DNA from 2 places in the Exiguobacterium sp. s21 genome. Region 1 is predicted to be linked to the other one. Evidence: riboswitches for the same ligand, from Rfam matches in the RefSeq annotation. Region 1 holds a riboswitch; the other holds the start of a gene.
What was found. Region 1 has a riboswitch for S-adenosylmethionine ahead of msrA (peptide-methionine (S)-S-oxide reductase MsrA). Riboswitches for the same ligand answer to the same signal wherever they lie in the genome.
Positions count from the first base shown of each region.

Region 2: another riboswitch for S-adenosylmethionine. It lies ahead of metK (methionine adenosyltransferase); the one in region 1 lies ahead of msrA (peptide-methionine (S)-S-oxide reductase MsrA).

Region 1 is NZ_JACSLF010000006.1:87,903-95,782, reverse strand. It holds gene KNP06_RS08890 (bifunctional glycosyltransferase family 2/GtrA family protein) at 1-969, shown strand, start outside; gene KNP06_RS08885 (3'-5' exonuclease) at 1,013-1,579, opposite strand; gene KNP06_RS08880 (four-helix bundle copper-binding protein) at 1,646-1,978, opposite strand; tRNA gene KNP06_RS08875 (tRNA-Ala) at 2,094-2,166, opposite strand; gene KNP06_RS08870 (GRP family sugar transporter) at 2,300-3,163, shown strand; gene msrA (peptide-methionine (S)-S-oxide reductase MsrA) at 3,192-3,704, opposite strand; SAM riboswitch class I at 3,767-3,867, opposite strand; gene KNP06_RS08860 (hypothetical protein) at 3,912-4,073, opposite strand; gene KNP06_RS08855 (amidase family protein) at 4,185-5,588, shown strand; gene rlmN (dual-specificity RNA methyltransferase RlmN) at 5,658-6,719, shown strand; gene KNP06_RS08845 (SMP-30/gluconolactonase/LRE family protein) at 6,897-7,778, shown strand; gene KNP06_RS08840 (hypothetical protein) at 7,791-7,880, shown strand, end outside.
Region 2 is NZ_JACSLF010000008.1:97,695-105,574, forward strand. It holds gene mnmL (tRNA modification radical SAM protein MnmL/YtqA) at 1-846, shown strand, start outside; gene mnmM (tRNA 5-(aminomethyl)-2-thiouridylate-methyltransferase MnmM) at 800-1,372, shown strand; gene KNP06_RS10535 (alpha/beta fold hydrolase) at 1,405-2,121, opposite strand; gene KNP06_RS10540 (GNAT family N-acetyltransferase) at 2,212-2,682, opposite strand; gene KNP06_RS10545 (hypothetical protein) at 2,848-3,384, shown strand; gene metK (methionine adenosyltransferase) at 3,429-4,637, opposite strand; SAM riboswitch class I at 4,768-4,887, opposite strand; gene pckA (phosphoenolpyruvate carboxykinase (ATP)) at 5,202-6,773, shown strand; gene KNP06_RS10560 (alpha/beta hydrolase family protein) at 6,803-7,564, opposite strand; gene ytkD (RNA deprotection pyrophosphohydrolase) at 7,545-7,880, opposite strand, start outside.

The DNA of each region.
Region 1 (7,880 bases):
GAGTTGAAAGAAGAAGGGTTCGTCCATCTGTTCGTCGTGAACGATGGGAGTGCCGAGACGTCCCGTCCGATTTTTGACGAGGTCGGAAAATGGGTCACGGTGCTCGAGCATACCCGGAATCAAGGGAAGGGGGCGGCGTTGAAAACCGGGATTCGACATGTCGTTCAGCATTTCCCTAGAACGAACGGGGTCATCACGGTCGATGCGGATGGGCAACATCTGCCGGCCGACGTCTTGAAACTGTATGAAGAAGGCATACGTTGGCCTCATCATTTGATTATGGGCTGCCGCGACTTTTCAGGGTCCGATATCCCGTTCCGGAGCCGATTCGGAAATCAGATGACGCGCGGCGTCATGTTGCTCGGCAGCGGTCTTCGTCTGAAGGACACCCAGACCGGCCTCCGGGCGATTCCGCTGCGGTATGCGGAACAATTGCTTGATGTGCCGGGGAACCGTTATGAGTTCGAGATGAACATGTTGACGTTCACGAAACGATTGCAAGTTCCGATTCATCAGACACCAATTCAAACCGTCTATGTGGCAGAAAACGCCTCGTCCCATTTCCGGCCGGTGATCGACTCGATTCTTATCTATCGCATGTTTTTGGCCTATTCATTATCATCGGTCGCATCATTTCTGTTAGACATCGGGTTCTATGCCTTGTTCATCTATTTGTTGAATCCGTGGTTCGAGACGACGCACGTCTTGATTGCGACGGTCGTGGCCCGTATCCTGTCATCGCTGTTCAATTATTTCGTCAATCGGAAAATTGTGTTCCATTCGAAGGCGAAGCGGGCGATGCCGAAATACTTCGGTCTCGTCGGATTGCAGATGGCGCTGTCGGCCGGTCTCGTCTATGCGCTGTTCTATGCCATCCGCGACGGTGAGGTGTGGATCAAAGTGTTCGTCGACAGCTTCTTATTCGTCGTCAGTTATTATGTCCAGAAAAAATGGATCTTTAAACGCTAACAGGCCAAGACGTGTGTCTTGGCCTGTCTGGCATGCATATCGTTCAATAAGCGAGTTTTCCGAGCTTGACCGATGTGTACCGGTGCAGTTCACGCGGATCATGGATCCCGGTCTTCTGCATCATGTCGCGCATGAGCAGGGCACAGACGCGAGCATCTTCAGCCGCATCGTGGTGGATGAACGGGACGTTCAAATATTCCGCCATCGTGTTCAGCTTGTGATTCGGCAGACCTGGATACAGTTTTCTCGACAACTTGACGGTACAGCCGTACTCGATCGTCGGAAACGTATATAAATCGTATTTGGCGATCGCTTTCTTGAACGCGCCCATATCGAACGAAGCGTTGTGTGCCATGACGAGGTCGACATCCCGCAGCGTCGGATAGAGCTGTTCGATCACCTCGGGTAACGCTGGGGCGTCCCAGACATCGCTCGGCCGGATGCCATGGACCCGGATATTGCCGGCATCGAAGTCTTCCTCCGGATTGACGAGCAGTTGGTTCGTTTCGATGATTTCACCGTCGACGAGCAGGCTCCAGCCGACAGAGCAGATGCTGCGACTATCGCGGTTCGCCGTCTCGACGTCGATGGCAAGAATTGAATGTGGCATAATTGATCCCTTTCTCGTAAAAACAAGTATAAAAAAAGTCTAACATATCGTTAGACTAAAAAGCGATTATGCGGCCACGAGGTTGCGGCATGCTTCGGCACAGCGGAGACATGCTTCGGCACAGCGTTGGCAATGGTCGTGCAAGTGGCGGCCACATTCGACGGCGCACGTGTCACACACCTGGGCGCAGAGTGCACCAATCGGTTTGGTGAAAGCCGAATCGGTCTCGAGCGCGTTCAAGGCGAGTGCACACACTTCCGAACATTCTTTCGTCAGCCGGATACACTCGGCGACCATCAACAAGTCTTCTTCTTGTAAGCATTTTGAGAAACAATGATTGCTTGCCCGCATACAGTCGATGACGGCTAAAATGGTCTCTTCGACAGAGGCTCGGTCCATGATAAGTCCCCCTTTAGAATAATGACGTCTTACAATCATTACCCGCTAGCGGATGAGTTAAACCGAGCGGCGACGCAAAAAAAGTCACCCCTCAAATGAGTGGTGACTTTAATAATGGAGCATAGCGGGCTCGAACCGCTGACCTCCACGCTGCCAGCGTGGCGCTCTCCCAGCTGAGCTAATGCCCCGTTCGAAAATTATTATATCATCCTAGTAAAACATTTGGCAATGGCTCTTTTTAATTTTTTTGAACAAAGTTTAATCAGCACTGAACGTGGGAAAATCACAAATGATGTTATATTACGAAAGCAGGTGTCATGTATGGAAATGATTTTACTTGCACTCTTACCTGCCTTGATGTGGGGGAGTATCCCGCTCATCGTCTCAAAGGTCGGCGGGAAGCCGATTCAACAGTTGATCGGGACGACAATCGGGGCGATGGTGATGGCGGTCATCATCGCACTCGTGTTCAATCCCGGGTTCACGACGCTCGCAATCGTGACCGGATTCATCTCCGGCGCATTCTGGGCACTCGGACAATATTTACAGTTCCAATCGTTTCAAATTTTAAGTGTCTCGAAGGCGATGCCAATCAGCACCGGCATGCAGCTTCTCGGTACATCGTTGTTCGGTGTCATCGTCCTCGGAGACTGGAAAACGACGACCGAACTATGGCTCGGATTTTCGGCGCTCGTTCTCATCGTGATTGGGGCTGCGTTGACGTCGTATCAGCAGAACAAAGACGGCGACAGTAGCGGCGCCTTGAAGAAAGGATTGCTCGTTCTGCTCGTGTCGAGTATCGGTTACGTGACGTACGCCGTCCTGACGAACTATTTCGAGGTCGACGGGATCACGGCCATCTTGCCACAGTCGGTCGGTATGTTCGTCGCGGCGCTGTTGTTCAGCCTGCGTGAGAAAGACGTGAAGAAGTTCGATCCGAAGACGTTCAAAAACATCTTGGCCGGGATCGCCTGGGGAATCGGGAACTTCGGGCTGTTCGTGTCGAGCGGTGAAGTCGGGATCGCGACCTCGTTCGCCTTGTCGCAATTGAACGTCGTCGTGGCGACGCTCGGCGGAATCTATCTATTGAAAGAAGAGAAGACGACGAAAGAACGTGTCTTCGTCTTTATGGGAATCGGCCTCATCGTCGTGGCTGGATTCATGCTCGGAATCGCTAAAAGCTAAAAGACGGGTCAGACGACCCGTCTTTCGCTTACCAGGCTTGTTCAATGAATGCGTCACGCCCAGATTTTTTCCGGTCCTCTTTATAGTGGGCTGGATTTTTTTTATGGAAGTCTTGATGGTACTCCTCGGCCGGATATAACGTGTCGGCCGGTAAAATTTTCGTGACGATCGGCTGTTGGAAACGTCCGCTCGCCGCGAGCGCATCGCGACTCTGTTCTGCCTGCACGCGTTGTTCTTCTGTATGATAGAAGATGGCCGGCGCATATTGACTGCCTCGGTCTTGGAATTGACCGCCGTCATCGGTCGGATCGGTCTGAATCCAATACAGTTCGAGCAGTCGCTCGTAAGCGAACAGCGTCGGGTCGAACATGATCTCGACGACCTCATAGTGTCCGGTCGTCCCCGTCTTCACTTGTTCATACGTCGGATCGTCGACGTGACCTCCCGTATAACCTGATACGATCGACTCGATGCCGGGCTGTTCCTCGAACGGTGTCACCATGCACCAAAAGCAGCCGCCTGCAAATGTTGCTTTTTCCATTAATAAGTCCCCCTCATGTTCATTCCAAAAAAAGCGCCCATGTCATCGACATGAGCGCTCTGTCATATCGGCCAAGGCAATCGCCTTGCTGGTAGTAGCACCTTGCCGTAGCAGGTTGCTGTGAAGTCATAGAGCCAGGTCTCTCGTTCACTCAAGATATCGATATGTAGTTGGTGACAGCATCATACCATCAGATTTGAAGCGGCGTCAACGGTTAGGCTTGCGCCGTAGTTGGAGCAAGGTGGCACCGAGGATCAGGATGCCGAGCACGATGGAGAGCGGTAGCGTATACGGGGCGTCCCCGGCATATAACTGTAAGAAGAACAAGGCAAATACGGACAATAAGACGAGTACGTACGAACGGTTCATAGTAACCTCCCTTTTCTTTCAGTGTACCAAGTTACACATTCGTTGGCGAACGAAAACAGGAAATCATGTGTCGATAGCGAATACCATCGAGTGACCAAAGGAGGAATCAATATGACTGACACATTTGATTTTATGGAACTCGATATCGAAACCGCCCATCGCGGATATAAAGAAGGAACGTTCACGGCGCGTGACGTGACGGCCTATTATTTGACCCGGATCGCCCAGTTCAACGACAAACTGAAGGCGGTCATTCAAGTGAACCCGGACGCCTTGTTCGAGGCCGAGTCGGCTGACCGGGCATTTCGTCGCGGGCTACGCTTGCCGCTACTCGGCATTCCTGTCTTGATCAAAGACAATGTCGAGACAGCCGGACTCATGAAGACGACGGCCGGGGCCGTCGCACTCGCGCATCACTTCGCAGGCCGGGACGCCCATCTCGTCCAAAACCTGCGAGCGAGCGGGGCCATCATCCTCGGGAAAGCGAACTTGTCCGAATGGGCCAACTTTTTGACCGAGGGCATGCCGAACGGCTGGAGCGGCGTCGGTGGGCAGGCGCTCAATCCATATGGGGATAAGCTCGATGTCGGAGGTTCGAGCTCAGGTTCGGCCTCTGCGGTCGCAGCGAACCTGACACTGCTCGCTGTCGGTAGCGAGACGAGCGGCTCGATCATCCATCCGAGCGTGCACAACGGCATCGTCGGCATCAAACCGACCGTCGGCCTCATCAGTCGGAGTGGCATCATCCCGATCTCGCGGTCGCAAGACACGGCGGGACCGATGGCACGAACGCTCGAAGACGCGGTAAGGGCACTTGAGGCGATGGTAGGGGAAGACCCGGCGGACCCGGCGACACTCAACCTCCCGGCCGGTCCGCCGTATCGGACATGCCTCGACGAGCGCCAAGCGGTCGGGATGCGTGTCGGGATCGTCAAAGCTGATTTATCAGCAGAAGAACAAGCATTATACGGTGAGGCGACCGAGCTGTTGAAACAGAGCGGCATCGACCTTGTCGAAGTCGAACTGCCCGCCCATGATACGCTCGACCAAGGCGATATTTTGTACCACGAGTTCAAACTTGGGATCGAGGCGTACCTGGCCACGACGACGCTCCCATACGAGACGTTGTCGGATTTGATGGACTGGAACAACAGACATCCTGAGACGATCCCGCACGGACAAAAGACGTTCGAAAAGGCGGAAAGATTGTCGGGACGTCTCATCGAGGCGGCCTATTTGACGCGTCGGCTCGATGACGTGCGTGACGCCAAGACGGACGGACTCGACCGCCTATTAAACGAACAACAGTTGCACGCGCTCGTCTTGCCTCACGATTTGAACTATGACATGGCGGCAAAAGCCGGGCATCCGACCATCACGATCCCATATCGCTTGAAAGCGAGTGGGGCGCCGTTCGGCCTATCGTTCACCGGGACGAGTTATGCCGAACGTGACTTGATCCGTCTGGCGTATGCGTTCGAGCGACATATTTCGCGTCCCGTTCCACCGTTATAAGAACGTTGCACCCGTCGTCCACGTCCGCTACAATGGTACGTATGCGGATTGAAGAAAGGACAGATAGCAATGAAACCATCTATATACGGGCTGACGTTCGATCAGCTGACAGAAGCGTGTGTCTCTTGGGGATACAGCGCCTTCCATGCGAGACAAATCTGGGACTCGCTCTACATCGACCGAGTGAAACAAATCGAGGACATCTCGGTACGGGCCGAGGTGCGTGAGGCGCTCGCCGCCGAATACGTCATCTCGACGCAAGACCTGTTCGTCAAACAAGAGGCGGGCGACGGGACGGTCAAATTTTTACTTAAACTACACGACGGGCACTATATCGAGACTGTGCTCATGCGACATAAGTACGGCCGTTCGGTCTGTGTGACGACGCAGGTCGGGTGCAATATCGGCTGCAGCTTCTGTGCGAGCGGTCTCTTGAAGAAGACACGTGATTTGACGGCGGGCGAAGTCGTCGAACAAATTATGACCGTGCAACATTACTTGGACGAAGTCGGCGAAGGGGCCCGGGTCAGCCATATCGTCGTCATGGGAATCGGCGAACCGTTCGATAACTTTGACAACTTGGTCGACTTCCTGCGTGTCGTCAAGGACGAGCGCGGTCTCGCGATCGCCCCGCGTAAAATCAACGTCTCGACGAGCGGACTTGCCGAAAAGATTTACAAGTTCGCGGACCTCGATTTGCGCATCAACTTGGCGCTGTCGCTCCATGCGCCTAACGACGCGCTACGGACGCAAATCATGAAAATCAACCGGGCGTTCCCGCTCGACAAGCTCATGCCGGCCATCCGGTATTACGTCGAGAAGACGAACAAACGAATCACGTTCGAATATATTCTCCTGTCGAAAGTGAACGATTTGCCGGAGCACGCTGAGGAATTGGCGGACCTCATCGACGATATCAAGGACAAGTCGTACGTCAACTTGATCCCGTATAACCCGGTCAACGAGCATATCCAATACGAGCGCAGTACCTCGGAGGACATCATGGCGTTCTATGATGTCTTGAAGAAGCGTGGCATCAACACCGGTGTCCGCCTTGAGCACGGGACTGACATCGATGCGGCATGCGGCCAGTTGCGCAGTAAACATATGAACGTCGAAGGTGCGAAATAAGTGGACTCCTTGAATCGAATGATTCAAGGAGTTTTTTTTTTTCATAGAGCCGCTCCGACGAAGGAAAAAACGGACATCGCCCCCGACTCTGCGGAACGATTTTGAAAAATCTTGAATAGACCTCATCCGCTCAGGGAATAGTCAGTTGAAATCAATGTAGAGAGTGGAGGCAATTCAATGGAGACAGTAAACGCGGCGTTATGGATTCGAGTCAGAAATACACTTGGGGAAGGCCCATGTTGGGATGCTGAACTGAAACGGTTCTATTGGGTCGACATCGAAGGACACACACTTTGGTGGTACGACGAAAAGGAAGACGAGCTGTCATCGTTCGATATGGGACAACAGATCGGGTTTGCGGTCCCGAAAGTGACAGACGGCGTCGTCGTCGGCTTGAAAGACGGCATCTATGAATGGGACGAGGGATCGAAGCGACTCGATAAACTCGTCGAACTCGATGACCCGGAAGGTGATCTTCGCTTCAACGACGGAAAGGCCGACCCGTACGGACGAATCTTTGCCGGGACGCTTCATCTCAACGACGAGAAGAACGAGGCGACGCTCTATCGCTTGAACCGTGACGGCACGACCGAGGTCATGCTCAGTGAACTGACGCTGTCGAACGGTCTGACATGGTCTCCGGACCACTCGACGTTCTACCATATCGATACACCGACCGAGACGGTCCGCAAATACCCGTACGACTTGAAAACAGGAACACTCGGGGATGGGGAAGTCGTCATCGATTTCAAAGATGAGGAAGGATTCCCGGACGGTATGACATCCGATGAAGACGGCTTTTTATGGATTGCCCACTTCGCGGGCGGATGCGTCTCGCGCTGGAACCCGAAGACGGGTGAAAAAGTGCTCGAGGTGCTCGTGCCGGCCCCGAACGTCACGTCATGCTGTTTCGTCGGTGATGACTTGAAACAACTTGCCATCACGACGGCGCGCGAAGGAATGGATGACGCGGCGCTCGAGGCCCATCCGGACGCAGGTTCGGTCTTTAAAATTGATACAGATGTGAAAGGGATGCCGCTCTATCGGTTTGGTCGATAAGGAGGTACGAAGATGGTAAAACGATTGCTCGTTCGTGCGGGAATCGGTTTGGCGCTCGCGGCGGTCGCCCGGGTCGGGATTCAAAAGCTGTTGGAAGCGAAC
Region 2 (7,880 bases), on a different contig from region 1:
AAGGGCGGCTGTACGTTCTGTTCGGACGACGGCAGCGGTGATTTTGCCGGCAACGCCTGCGATCCGATCCCGGTCCAATTTGCCGAAGTGAAGGCACGGTTGCATCGGAAGTGGAAAGAAGCCCGCTACATCGCTTACTTCCAAGCGTTCAGCAACACGTATGCCCCCGTCGCCCGGCTCCGGGAATTGTTCGAGCCTGCCCTTAAAGAGGAAGGTGTCGTCGGTCTATCGATCGCGACCCGACCGGACTGTCTGCCGGACGACGTCGTTGACTATCTCGCCGAGTTGAATGAGCGGACGTCCCTCACGATCGAACTCGGCCTACAGACGATTCACGATGTGACAGCGAAAAAAATCAATCGTGGCCATGACTACAAGACGTTCCTCGAAGGTCTCGCCAAGCTCCGCCGACGCAATATAAACGTGGTTGTCCATATCATTAACGGTCTCCCTGGCGAGACGACAGAGATGATGCTCGACACGGCGCGAGAAGTTGCTAAAATGGACATACAAGGAATCAAGATCCATTTGCTCCACGTCTTGAAGCACACGCCGCTCGCCCGTCAGTACGAAAAAGGATTGCTCGAGCTCATGGACGAGACGACTTACGTCTCCCTCGTCTGCGACCAGCTTGAGACGTTACCGCCCGAGATCGTCATCCATCGGTTGACCGGTGACGGGCCACCGGATCTGTTGATCGGTCCGACGTGGAGCCGGCACAAGATGGCCGTCTTGAACGCCATCGATGCCGAACTGGTGCGTCGTGATTCCTTCCAAGGAAAAAAGAAGGATGAGAGCCATGGGATTAATGAGAGTCTTACCGTTCGCGAAGTACCTACTCCGTGAACACGTCACACCTGGTGCCGTCGCCATCGATATGACGGCCGGCAACGGGCACGATACATTGTTTTTAGCCGAACTCGTCGAGGCGACGGGACACGTCTACGCGTTTGATGTCCAAGCAGCGGCGGTCGAGGCGACACGCATTCGCATCGAGGAAGCAGCATTGACTGACCGCGTCACTGTCATCCACGACAGCCACGACACCGTCCGAGAAATTGTAGCTGACGAGACACGCCCGATCACAGCCGCCGTGTTCAACCTCGGTTATTTACCAGGAAGCGACAAGTCGGTCACGACGACGGGCAATACGACCATCGACGCCCTCGAGCAACTGCTCGACGTCATGGCCGTCGGTGGTGTCATCGTCGTCGTCATCTATCATGGCCATGATAGCGGCAAAATCGAGCGCGATGAGGTGCTCGCCTACGTCGAGGCACTCGATCAAAAGCGGGCCGGCGTCCTCCGTTACGGCTTCATCAATCAAATCAATCATCCCCCGTTCATCGTGGCGATTGAAAAACGTGCATGAAAACAGGCGACTCGAGCGAGTCGCCTGTTTTGTCATTCTCGAATCAATTCATAAAAGGTGATGAGCGTCTCCGCGAACTTCGTGTTCAGTCGTTCATAGCCGAAATGCGGGAAGCCTTCGAGCCGGCGAATGTACACTTGATCGCCGCCAATTTTTCGACAGACGTTGAGCGTCAGTTTCACATCGGCGAAGCGGTCGTCCGGCGCATAGAAGCAAGCGAGTGGAAGGCGCGGCAAATGTTTCTTCTCTTCTTGATGCTCGACGATCTCTTCCTCGATTTCCCGGTATTGCCCGTACGTGATCTCACCGAAGCGGGACGACTCTTCGCCTGCACCCATGAACGTCATCATGCCGAGCGGCAAATCCGGACGGAAACGGTCGACCGCACTCGCGACGACTTGTTTCAATCCGCCGATTTGGCGGGACGGATGCCAATCGAACAAGGGTGAGATATACGTCAAACTGCCGAGCGGCACATCGTATTCCTGGAGCAATCGGTTCGTTAACAATGCCCCGAGACTGAAGGCGATGACGTGAATCGGCAGTTTGTACTGGCTCGCCTCGCGTAGCGTGTTCTTGATTAACAGCTTATGGTCTTCCGCCGTCAAGCCAACCGTCTGTCCGGTCACGACGAGAACTTCATATTCGTCACGTAACCGTCCTAAAAACGCCTCGCTCAAGCGTGACGTGAACTGGAGCGGATAGACGATCACGATAACCCCTTTTCGTGATTCTTCTTCGTATGTCATACTGTCACCTCATTTTATTATGTCCATGTTTTTATACTAACAAAAAACATCAGCCGAGACTGATGTTTGTCAGAAAATCCGTCTAGGGTCTTAGCTCGGGTCATAGCGCAAATGAATCAGTTCCATCGGTTGGTCGTACACTTCCTCTTGTATCCGATTCAATTCGATGAACGCCTCATGGTTCAAAAAGGCGATCGCCTGCTCGTTCGAACTCTCGACGTACAGTTCGATCGGTTGAACTTTAAGTTCGCGCAGATGAGACAATAAGGCCGTTCCGAGACCTTGTCGGTGATGGGTCGGATGAAGATAGAGCCGGAGCACTTCCCACGTATCCCCGCGGTCGATCGCATGATAGAACCCGATGACGTCGCCTTCGGCTTCACCGACAATGAACAACTGCTCTTTCGCTTCCTCGCTTGAACTGATGGCGCGGACGATCTCTTCTTGCTGATAAGCCCGTTCCATTACTTTTGAACGAACCTCGTCTTGTTCACTGACCGTTGCGAGCGCAATATCGCGGATGGTGGCGGCATCTTCTGGTACGGCTTCCCTGATCTTCATAACGGCATCCCCCTTTTGGCCAATCTAGTAGTATCATTCCCCATCAGCAAAAAAATATCCTGCCCGCTCATTACTTTTTGATGTCGAAATGAAAGAAGACGTTATTTTCCATTTTGACTAGGGTATAAGAGTATCAATGCCAACTTACAAAAAAGGAGTGTTATTATGGAACCAAAATTACAACATGATCCACAAGCAGAGCAAGCCAATCATCCGAATCGCCAATTTGACTCTGAAGAGTCAAATGGCCCCCGCATCACATTGATGAAAGGGATTCTTTTAGGGGCTGTAGTTGGAGGTGCTCTTGCTCTCCTGAGTTCATCGAATCGTCAAAATACGAAACAATCCCTCTCTACCGCCAAATCGTCTGTCGGTGGGTTAGTAAGTGAAGTCGCCAAAGATCCAAGTGGAAAAGCATCACAAGTAATCGACCAAGTGAAGTCGGCTTCTGGTATTATCCAAGAGGTGGCCACCGACGTTCAAAATGTCTATGAAAAAGTCGCTGGAGAAGTGGATACGGTGAAACAAGACTTAACGCAAGTTGCCGGCACCGCTATGGAAGCAAAATCAGACTTACAATCGATTGGCGAGAAAGTGGTCGAGGCAAAAGACACCGCGCTAGGCCAAGAAACGTCATCTGATTCTTCTTCTAACGATTCTTCTAACGATGATACATCTAAGCAGGATAAAAACCAATCTTAACAAGAAAAAACGACCTTTCTCAGCGAAAGGTCGTTTTTACTGTCTTATGCGAAGCGTTTCGCGCCTTCTTCAAGCACTGCCGCTTTATCCGTTTGCTCCCATGGGAGTTCAACGTCTGTACGACCGAAGTGGCCGTAAGCTGCTGTCTGCTTGTAGATTGGACGGCGAAGGTCGAGCATCTTGATGATGCCGGCCGGGCGGAGGTCGAAGTTCTCGCGAACGAGTTCGACGAGCTCAGTCTCGCTCAATTTGCCTGTGCCGAACGTGTCGACTGCGATCGATACCGGGTGGGCAACGCCGATCGCGTAAGCAAGTTGAACTTCTGCTTTGTCAGCAAGTCCCGCTGCAACGAGGTTTTTCGCTACGTAACGAGCTGCGTACGCCGCTGAGCGGTCAACTTTGGTTGGATCTTTACCTGAGAACGCGCCGCCGCCGTGGCGAGCGTAACCACCGTACGTATCGACGATGATTTTACGTCCTGTAAGGCCTGCATCCCCTTGTGGTCCACCGATGACGAAACGGCCAGTTGGGTTGATGAAGTATTTTGTATCCGCGTCGATAAGTTCAGACGGGATGACCGCGTCGATGACGTGCTCTTTCAAATCAGCTTGGATTTGTTCGAGTGTGATGTCTTCGGCGTGTTGCGTCGAGATGACGATTGTGTCGATGCGAACTGGGTTGTTCGCTTCGTCGTATTCGACCGTCACTTGTGTCTTACCATCAGGACGAAGGTAAGCGAGCGTGCCGTTCTTACGAACTTCTGCCAAACGACGTGACAATTTGTGCGCGAGTGAAATCGGGAGCGGCATGAGTTCTGGTGTCTCTTTTGTTGCGTAACCGAACATGAGACCTTGGTCACCAGCGCCGATCGCATCGATTTCTTCTTCAGTCATTTGTCCTTCACGAGCTTCAAGCGCTTGGTCGACACCTTGGGCGATGTCTACCGATTGCTCATCAATCGATGTGAGGACAGCACAAGTCTCTGCATCAAAACCATATTTTGCACGTGTGTAGCCGATCTCACGAACTGTTTCACGAACAACTTTCGGGATATCCACGTAAGTTGATGTTGTGATCTCACCTGCTACGAGCACGAGACCTGTCGTGACAGATGTCTCAGCCGCAACGCGGGCGTTTGGATCTTCAGCTAAAATCGCATCCAAAATCGCATCTGAGATTTGGTCACAAATTTTATCCGGATGTCCTTCCGTGACGGACTCCGAAGTGAAAAGTCGACGGTTCAAGTTTGCCATTTCGAAAAACCTCCTATAATAAGGGTGATGTGTGGACGGTACTCGTTCCCCTTACGCGTTGCTTTGGGACGGTAATGAAAAAAACCTTTCGCCATGTTCAATGGGAAAGGTTGAATCGTTCTTCCTTACCCTCTTATCGTTCGAAGCTTGCGCTTCGCTTCAGGATAGCACCTTTTCCGAATAACAATGACAAATCGGACGGTTGCTGGGCTTCGTAGGGCCTTGTTCCCTCCACCGCTCAGAATAAGAGTATCCGTTACGAAGACCATCATATAAATGACACCCCGTTCTGTCAAGCGTATCGACTGAATTCGTAAAACTTTTCACGAACTCGCAATAGTTATGTTTGTGAAATATCAAACATTTTTTTGTCGGTTTTCGATTTTGTACTATGACCTGGTACAGAATATGTTAGAATGACAGTGTAAGAAAGCGCTTACTTTAAAGAGTAAAAAAGGCTTGTTTTTGATTAGTATGTCACATATAATAAAAACGTCATACTAATAAAACACGGAAGTATGCGGATTTCATCCACATCTATTTAGGGGAAAGGTGGGATTCAGGATGGCGACAACGCTCCTGAAAATCGAAGAATTAATTAAAGGTGCCGACATGATGCGGAACTTAACGGTTCCAGAATTGGTGGAAGAAGCCATTCGCAACGGGGAAGGCGTACTGACGAAAGACGGGGCTTTATCGGTCAGTACAGGTAAATTCACAGGACGGTCACCGAAAGACAAATTCGTCGTGCAAGATGAAGTCAGCAATCATTTAGTAAACTGGGGTCCGGTCAACCAACCGATCGCAGAAGAGAAGTTCACGGCACTGCTCGATAAAGTTCTCACGCATCTCGAGACGAAAGACAAGCTCTACTATCTCGAGGCGTCTGCCGGGGCTGACGAGCATTATACGCTTCCAGTGCGGGCCATCACAGAATACGCGTGGCACAACTTGTTCGCGAAACAGTTGTTCTTGCGCGAATGGCCGACACAAGGTGCCTTTGATCCGTTCACGGTCATCTATGCACCGAGCTATAAGGCCGATCCGGAAGTCGACGGGACGAACTCCGAAACGTTCATTCTCGTCTCATTCGCCAAACGGACCATTCTGATCGGGGGAACAGAATACGGCGGCGAAATTAAAAAATCGATTTTTTCAGTCATGAACTTCCTGTTACCGGAACAGCACGTCTTATCGATGCATTGCTCGGCGAACGTATCGGACGCCGGCGAGACGGCTCTCTTCTTCGGGCTATCGGGTACCGGAAAGACGACGCTATCGGCCGACACAGAACGTCATTTAATCGGGGACGACGAGCATGGTTGGTCTCCTGACGGCGTCTTCAACATTGAAGGCGGTTGCTACGCGAAGACGATCAACTTGTCGCGTGAGAACGAACCTCAAATCTACGATGCCATTCGATTTGGCTCGTTGATTGAGAACGTCGTCTTGGACGAGGAACGGGCACCAGACTACAAGAACATCTCACTCACTGAGAACACACGGGCCGCCTACCCGATTCAATTTATCGATAACGCGATGCTTCCGTCACGAGCCGGGCATCCGAACACGATCGTCTTCTTGACGGCCGACGCGTACGGCGTCCTGCCTCCAATCAGCAAATTGACGAAGGAGCAGGCGATGTATCACTTCTTGTCAGGCTATACGTCGAAGCTAGCCGGCACGGAGCGCGGCGTGACGGAGCCGCAGGCGACCTTCTCGACATGTTTCGGGTCACCGTTCTTGCCGCTCGCACCGGAACGCTACGCCGACATGCTCGGCACGTTGATCGAGAAACATGACGTCGACGTCTATCTCGTCAATACCGGTTGGACCGGCGGAGTTTACGGCGAAGGATCGCGGATGAAGCTTGCCTATACACGGGCGATGGTGAACGCGGCCGTCAACGGGAAACTCCGTGACGTCGAGACGACGCGCCATGACATCTTCAACGTCGAGATTCCACGCCACATCGACGGGGTGCCAGACGACGTGCTCAACCCACGGGGCACATGGAAAGACGGGGCCCGCTACGACACCGAGGCGGCAGCGCTCGCCCGTAAGTTCCAAGACAACTTCAAACGATTCACGAAAGCGAGTGAGGCGGTCGTCGCGGCCGGCCCAATCATCGTGTAATAAAAAATGACTAGCGCCTAAAACAGGCGCTAGTCATTTTTTGGTGCGACGGCTAACATCCAGTCCATCGCCTCATCGGTCGTCTTCCACTTTTCCCAAAACGGGAGTTGATGAGCGAACGGGACGATCCAAAGTTCGGCCCGCTCCCCCATCCGTTCGGCCACGGCTGTCGCATGGCGGAGCCGCACTTGCTCGTCGTCTGTCCCGTGAATCAATAACGTCGGGGCCTCCCAGTCCTTGTAGAGGGGTGAACGCTCCACGTACGCCTCACGAGCCGCTTCCGGGTCACCCCCGGTCATACGGCGGAGCATTTTCCGCATCGAGCGTTGCTCTTCGTACGTCCATTCCAAATTGGTGACACCCGCCCACGACGTCACGGACGTGAGCGGCCGCTCCGCAGCGAGCGACAACGCCATCATGCCCCCGCGCGAGAAGCCAAGGGCATGAATGAGCGTATCCGTTCGATGGACGCGATCATAAAGAGACAAGACATCCTCTAAATCGGCCCCGCCGAAGTCTTCTTTCCCGCTCCCCCCATGGTTACCACGGTAAACAGGCGCCACGACGTGGAAGCCTTTAGCCGCGAACTGCATCAACCGGGGCAAGCGCACGTCCCCGATGCGTCCTGTTCCGCCGCGCAAATAAAACAGGACGTGCCCGTTCGGTCGCGTCGGCGTGATCGTATAGGCGACGACATCCTCACCATCGCGTGTCGCGTACCAGCCACGGTGGACCGCATAACCGGCATATGGAGGGAGGACCTCAATCCGGTCAAACCATTCGTTTTTCATGTAACACCTTCATCGTTTCCGGGAGCACCCGGTCTTTCATCATGAAACTGTACCGGTTGTTCCGGAGCAGATTCGTTGGCAGTTCTTTCATGAGCACGGCGCCGTCGGTCTCATCGACGGCCGGATGGTCATCGAAGCGCTCGATCTCGGCGAAGTAAATATTTTTGATGACCGTGTCCCCGCGCCCAAGCACGCGGTATTGTCCGAGATAGTGCAGCGTCTTCACGACACCACCCGTCTCTTCATACACTTCCCGAATCGCGGCATCGTCCTCATGTTCGCCAGGTTCGACTTTTCCACCCGGGAACTCGAGCCC